Desulfurococcus amylolyticus Z-533: one gene and its partner. The protein of the gene in region 1 binds, or shares a complex with, the protein of each later gene. Links are inferred from orthologs where the notes say so. Each region holds a gene or a part of one and is shown in the gene's direction. Other genes may lie near its edges.

Region 1 (3,149 bases):
CCCTCCTTATCCTTTTTACTATGGCTTCCAAATCCTCCCCAGGATACATGGTATCAAGAAGAATTCTTGAGAAATAGTTCTCACGTCTTTTTACGACGTATTTACCTAGTAAATGTGTATTATACCTCTTTACACCAAATCTCTGGTATCCATAGTAGGCCGGGAGCCCATGCCTACTGATCAGCTCGAGGATCCTTTTCATGACTTCTTGCTGACGCTCATCAAGGCCTTGGATGAGTACTTCAAACTCATTACCCTTGAATATTTCCCTGCCCGGCTTAAACCTCGTGTATCCAGCTATCTCGAAAACCACTTTGTCTCCCTGTATAGGGAAAATCCTCTCATCCACCAGCAGTCTCTTAATGTAGAAGTATGAAGTGGTAGTCGCGTTCTTATCCTTTAATCCATGGAAATGAATATTGTCAACCGGGATATCTAGCTTCCTCGAGAGTATTCTTAGGGCCTCAAAGGTATCAAGACCTCTCTTTACAACCCTTACAACAATATATCCTTCCTTACCATGGAGATCCACTCTTTTAACCAGGTATCCTTCATCAATGACTTCACGGACTATAAAGCTTGAAGGCGTTATTCTATATTCATGATTCACCGAGAGGCTTGTTAAAGAATATTTCAACCCGGATACATAGTCCAATGGATGTGGATATATCCGCCCGGTGTCTGAATCCATTATAGGGGGCCTCTTTTAAATAATTCCATCACAGAAGCTTTAAGCCACCTGTTAGCTTGTCAACCCTATCATCGGGCGCTGGACCTATAGCTACAGCCGTTATTGTGCCTGGGGGAAGCTCTGTCAACCCAGCATCCCTCACTATTGAGGCAGGTAACCCATTAGATATTGCCTCCATATATATCTTCACCAACTCTTCCTCCCCTCTTACCTTAACAACTATCTTCTTCTGCCCACTATTCCACCACTCATTAAACCACTCTCTATGGTTATAATAGGCTTCGAACGCAGCTATAACTGATGCATGGGCGACCTGGGCAGCTATCTTACCCTTACTCATCTCCAGGTCGCTTCTAACCACTATAACCTGTTTCATATGTTAACCCCTACACTAACTTAACTCACCAGGCACAGCATGGGCTCTAATTGGGAAATAAGGGACTAATATTTTTAATCCCATTAACCATAATCAATAGAGATGTCTCGCTTAAAAAGGTGGTTTAAATGTCGCAGTATGTGCTTAAGCAGAACGAGCCAGGGATAAGAATAGAGGAGGCAGCCTCTCCACTCATATGTGATAGCTGCCATAGGTTAATGGAGCCAGGCGAGTATGGTGTAGAATTCTACTGTCCAAACTGTGGAAAAGTATTAATTAAGAGATGTAAAAAATGTAGAAAACTAGTAGTCGAATATACTTGTCCAAACTGTGGATTCAGAGGTCCATGAGGTGGTGGTCGATGGCTCAGGTACTGGTAATAGTTAGAGTACTACCCGAAGACGTGGAGACACCACTGGATGAATTAAGGAAGAGAATAGCCAGCGCGCTCCCTGAGGGATACGAGTTAAAGATGTGGGATGAAGAGCCAATAGCGTTCGGGTTAAAGGCATTGAGGCTGGCAATAATAATGCCTGAGCAAACAGAGGGCGGTACTGAGACGCTTGAGAACCTTATAAGCCAGGTACAAGGAGTAAGCCAAGTCGAGGTTGAGTATGTGAATAGGTTGTCCTAGATTCGATTTTGTCTAAACAACCTTAAACAGTATCAAATAATCAATCCTCTTCTAAGTAGGTGATCCGTATATTAATGAAAATAGTGATATATCCATTTTGAAGGTAATCTCAATGAAGCCGGAACAAGGGTGATGACCTATGGCTAGGCCAAGGATACTTATCATTGGGGGAGGTAAGGTAGCCGAACATCTCATCACGCTCTTCAATATCCATGAGGAAGCTGAAGAAGTAATCGTTGTCGACAAAGACCCAAGGAGAAGAAGTATTTTTGAGAAAATCGGCGATGTACTGGTTCTAGAAGGGGACGCCACCGATATTGGGATCTATAACGAGATAAATATGAAGGATATCACGGTCATACTAGCCCTGACGAACAGTGATGAAGTGAATTTAATGGTGCTTGCAATAGCTAAGTCATTCAATATCCCTATTAGGATTGGAAGGTTCACAGACTCCAAGATCGCTGAATTAGTTTCCAGTCTTGGACTAGGTATACCAATAGTGCAACCTGTTGTAGTGGCTAATATAATAGCCCAGATAATCTCATCGATCTCGAATGGAAAGGTTATCGGAAACGTAGGGGAGGATAAAATGCTAATGGTCTCGATAAGTGAAGCCGACCCTGTTGCTGAAAGCAGTATCGGAAACATAGATTTAGGGGAAGATGGAAAGATAATATTACTATTTGATGGCTTGAAACTCAAGATCCCAGAGCACTCGGATATATTGAAGCCTGGAAATATCCTCTTTATACTGGCAAGAAATGAGGAGGTAATTAGGAAGATTAAAGGCTAGCTGGTTCGGCGAGTAACTGCTTCATCACATCTCATACCATCAAAACTCATCACAGCCACTAATAGGGGAGTAGTCATGGATCCCTTATTACACGGGGAAACTCTATATATTTCTTTGATGGTATATAATATAAGGAGTAATTATAGATTATGGGAGGCACACCGATGAATCCCGGCATCCAGGACACGGGAATAAACGTTGCAAGCATTAGTTTATTCATTATTATATTGCTGACAGCAATATTGATAAGGGTAATTACGTCACGATTACTGAGCTCGCTTTCTGAACGTGGAAGCATTTCAGGTAATGTACGAGATATCTCCATAAGGATCATCGATATTGTACTAGTGGTAATATTGATTAGTACAGCCGTCATGCTATTTATTCCACAGTATTGGGGAATACTTACAATCTTCGGGCTTCTAGGTCTAGTAGCCTTAGTGCTCTTCATACACCCGTTGATCTCATATATATCGATGATAATACTTCAAATGGAGTTACCATTGAAGAATAGGTACTATGAGATATCAATGCCGGGTATCCAAAAACCGTTAACCGGTAAAATATTGAAGATAACGTCGAGAAATACTGTTGTCCAGGATATACATGGGGTCGAGCATTATATACCAAACATACAGTTAATACGGGCTAT
Region 2 (3,228 bases), 1.1 Mb from region 1 along the record:
CCAGGGAGATGTTGATTGGCGAAATAAAGTTATTCAATAAATGGAGCTACGACTTTATAGAGGTAAGAGACCCTAGCTTGAAAAAATATATTTGCCTAAAACCAGTTTACCTACCCCACTCCGGCGGCAGACATGAGCATAAACGCTTTGGAAAAGCACTAGTACCCATCGTCGAGAGGCTAATAAACAATGTAATGCGACCAGGTAGAAACATGGGTAAGAAGCACCTCGCATACAACATTGTGAAGAAATCATTCGAACTCATATATCTGAAAACAGGTGAAAACCCATTACAAGTACTAGTGAGGGCAATAGAGAACGCGGCCCCTAGAGAGGAGACCACTAGGATAATGTATGGTGGAATAACATACCATGTCTCAGTTGATATAGCGCCTTTAAGGAGAATTGATCTAGCACTAAGACATCTAACCGAGGGAGCTAGGTTAAAGGCTTTCCACAACCCCATATCCATAGAGGAGGCATTAGCGGAGGAAATAGCGTCGGCTGCATCAAATGATCCAAAGAGCTATGCTGTTCAGAAGAAGGAGGAAATCGAGAGGATAGCGTTAAGCAGTAGATAGCGTTTTTAAATTATCACTCAGATACCTCCTCTATCTCCTATATAAACAAGGACGGAGATAATTACTGGCAGGGAGAAATACTTTATAAACACCCTGAAAGTTATTAAACTAGTTGGACATGTTAATGTAGATAAGAAAGGTGATGAACGTGAGCACGCCTCAGAAACCACATTTAAACATAGTGATAATTGGGCACGTAGACCATGGAAAAAGCACTATGACAGGGCATATACTCTATCGTCTAGGCTACTTCGATGAAAAAACCGTGAAGATGATCGAGGAAGAAGCAAAGAAAATGGGTAAGGAGAGCTTCAAGTTTGCCTGGTTACTCGATAGAATGAAGGAAGAGCGTGAACGCGGTGTCACTATTTCACTATCATACATGAAGTTCGAGACCAAGAAATACTTCTTCACCATCATAGATGCACCCGGTCACCGAGACTTCGTTAAAAACATGATCACCGGCGCAAGCCAGGCCGATGCAGCCATCCTAGTTATAAGCGCCAGAAAAGGAGAGTTCGAGGCTGGAATGAGTGCCGAGGGCCAGACCCGTGAGCACGCCATACTAGCTAGGACCATGGGTATAAACCAGCTAATTGTGGCCATAAACAAGATGGATGCAACCGAGCCACCGTACAGTGAGAAGAGGTACAACGAGATTAAGGAGATCCTGGGTAAATTCCTGAAGGGACTGGGCTACGATATATCCAAGATACCATTCATCCCGGTGTCAGCGTGGACAGGTGAAAACCTGATTGAACGTTCGCCCAACATGCCGTGGTATAATGGTCCAACACTAGTAGAGGCATTGGACTTATTAACGGTGCCGCCCAAGCCACTTGATAAACCACTTAGAATACCGATACAAGATGTATACAGCATCTCCGGTGTTGGTGTCGTACCTGTTGGAAGGGTTGAAACCGGTGTACTTAAAGTAGGCGATAAAGTAGTATTCATGCCGCCAGGACTAATCGGTGAAGTCAAGAGTATAGAGACTCATCACGCTAAGATCGAGAAAGCAGAGCCCGGTGACAACATCGGGTTCAATGTAAAGGGTGTAGAGAAGAAGGATATTAAGCGCGGCGATGTGGCTGGATCCCTTGATGTTCCCCCAACAGTTGCCGATGAATTCACCGCGAGAATAATGATAATGTGGCATCCAACAGCAATAGCCGTGGGATACACGCCAGTAATACATGTCCACACAGCCAGCGTGGCATGCAGGATAACCGAGATAATTTCAAAGATCGACCCTAGGACAGGTAAGGAGGTTGAGAAGAACCCACAGTTCCTGAAGCAGGGAGACATAGCTATAGTTAAATTCAAACCGATAAAGCCACTTGTAGTAGAGAAATACGCTGACTTCCCAGCTCTTGGAAGATTCGCTATGAGAGACATGGGTAAGACAATCGGTATTGGACAGGTACTCGAGATCAAGCCAGCACAAGTCAATATCAAGAAATAGTTTTTTAAACCCGAATTCTACACATTACGTTTCCAAGTATGCTTACAGGTATAAGGTTGGTCACGATGTCCGCAACAAGGATGGTTAAAATAAAGATCTGGAGCACCAATGTAAAAGTACTAGACGACTTCGTGGGTAAGATAACAGATATAGTGAAGAAGACAGGTGTTAAAATGAATGGCCCAATACCACTGCCAACTAAAAAACTAAGAATCAGGACAATGAAGCTACCGCATGGAGAGGGAAAGAAAAAGTATGAGAAATGGGAGATGAGGATACATAAGAGGCTACTATACATAGCCGAGGATGAAAGAGTAATGAAGCAGTTGATAAGGGTTAGGATTCCCCCTGAGATATGGATGGAGATAGAGATATAGTTTTAAACAGCCCGATGTTTTAATAAAGTGGTTCAACCCATCATCCTGTGAACTCAATTTCCTCCTGTTAAGAAATATAAGCCTGAAACACTTTTATCATAGATATGAGCCGGGGTGCCCGAGCGGTCCAAGGGGCTGGCCTGGAGAGCCAGTGCCCCGAAAGGGGCGCGCGGGTTCAAATCCCGCCCCCGGCGCCTCGGTATGTTGTTTCTGCTTTCATATAGGTTTACTATTAAATTCTTTTATTGAAGTAATGTAATTGCGTGCATAAACCTGTTCATAAAGCACTCAAGATGTGATGTCACCTTGAACGCCCTCAAGCCGTATGCAAGCCCAAAGGGGATACAAGGGGAACAAAAACGAGGGGATGAAACCAATTTATATAAACCTATATGAGACCTGAACCCCTCTAACTCGAGGGAAAAGTGTTTTAAAGCTAAGCTTTAAAAACCGTTATCAGTTAATTATGTTGAGTAGTTATGTATATGCTTATCGAGTTAAGTCCGGTGAAAGAATTGAGTGAGAGGGAGAGTTTTAGACAGATAGTTAGAATGCTGGAAACCGATGTCGATGGAGAGCTTCCATTAGTTTACGGTCTCTCAGAAGTAAAGGGCTTGGGCTATACATTTAGTCTAGCAATATGTAGAATACTAGGGTTGAACCCTGAACAACGCGTTGGTTTCCTAAGCGATGACGTGGTTAAGAGTATCGAAGAGGTTGTACGCAACCCTGGGAAATACGGTATTCCATCATGGATCTATAATAGGCAGAAGGATTACACAACAGGCCAGAATCTTCACTTAAC

The links. The genes of interacting proteins can lie anywhere in the genome.
Region 2: the proteins of SPHMEL_RS06255 (region 1) and tuf are in contact, whole or in part, in a crystal structure (PDB 7CSL), measured with the Pyrococcus horikoshii proteins. The link is inferred for Desulfurococcus amylolyticus Z-533 from one-to-one orthologs. Residues at the interface, in WP_010884146.1 of Pyrococcus horikoshii: Phe4, Leu6, Val7, Val9, Arg11, Met13, Pro14, Thr15, Asp16, Pro17, Leu38, Ala39, Lys40, Glu44, Pro45, Ile46, Ala47, Phe48, Gly49, Leu50, Tyr56, Leu58, Arg60, Asp61, Glu62, Glu63, Tyr65, Ser66, Phe67, Asp68; in WP_010885563.1 of Pyrococcus horikoshii: Val16, Lys20, Ser21, Lys62, Arg65, Glu66, Arg67, Gly68, Val73, Ala74, His75, Ile88, Asp89, Ala90, Pro91, Gly92, His93, Asp95, Phe96, Lys98, Asn99, Gly103, Ala104, Asp227, Val228, Tyr229, Ile231, Val234, Val237, Val239.

The regions. Positions count from the first base shown.
Region 1 is NZ_KI911318.1:1,182,528-1,185,676, forward strand. Bases 280-3,064 are described here. They hold SPHMEL_RS06255 (elongation factor 1-beta), read left to right. Parts: upstream 280-1,428; coding sequence 1,429-1,701; downstream 1,702-3,064. Other genes in these bases: truD (tRNA pseudouridine(13) synthase TruD), read right to left, coding at 280-691; pth2 (peptidyl-tRNA hydrolase Pth2), read right to left, coding at 720-1,067; SPHMEL_RS06250 (zinc finger domain-containing protein), read left to right, coding at 1,196-1,417; SPHMEL_RS06260 (NAD-binding protein), read left to right, coding at 1,841-2,497; SPHMEL_RS07565 (hypothetical protein), read right to left, coding at 2,571-2,948. In the rest of the region: more of truD, read right to left, coding at 1-279; more of SPHMEL_RS06265, read left to right, coding at 3,065-3,149. UniProt on the Methanocaldococcus jannaschii protein: Promotes the exchange of GDP for GTP in EF-1-alpha/GDP, thus allowing the regeneration of EF-1-alpha/GTP that could then be used to form the ternary complex EF-1-alpha/GTP/AAtRNA.
Region 2 is NZ_KI911318.1:101,155-104,382, reverse strand. The notes cover bases 21-2,884. They hold tuf (translation elongation factor EF-1 subunit alpha), read left to right. Parts: upstream 21-723; coding sequence 724-2,046; downstream 2,047-2,884. Other genes in these bases: rpsJ (30S ribosomal protein S10), read left to right, coding at 2,112-2,423; SPHMEL_RS00615 (30S ribosomal protein S7), read left to right, coding at 21-581. In the rest of the region: more of SPHMEL_RS00615, read left to right, coding at 1-20; SPHMEL_RS00595 (30S ribosomal protein S13), read left to right, coding at 2,939-3,228. UniProt on the Methanocaldococcus jannaschii protein: GTP hydrolase that promotes the GTP-dependent binding of aminoacyl-tRNA to the A-site of ribosomes during protein biosynthesis.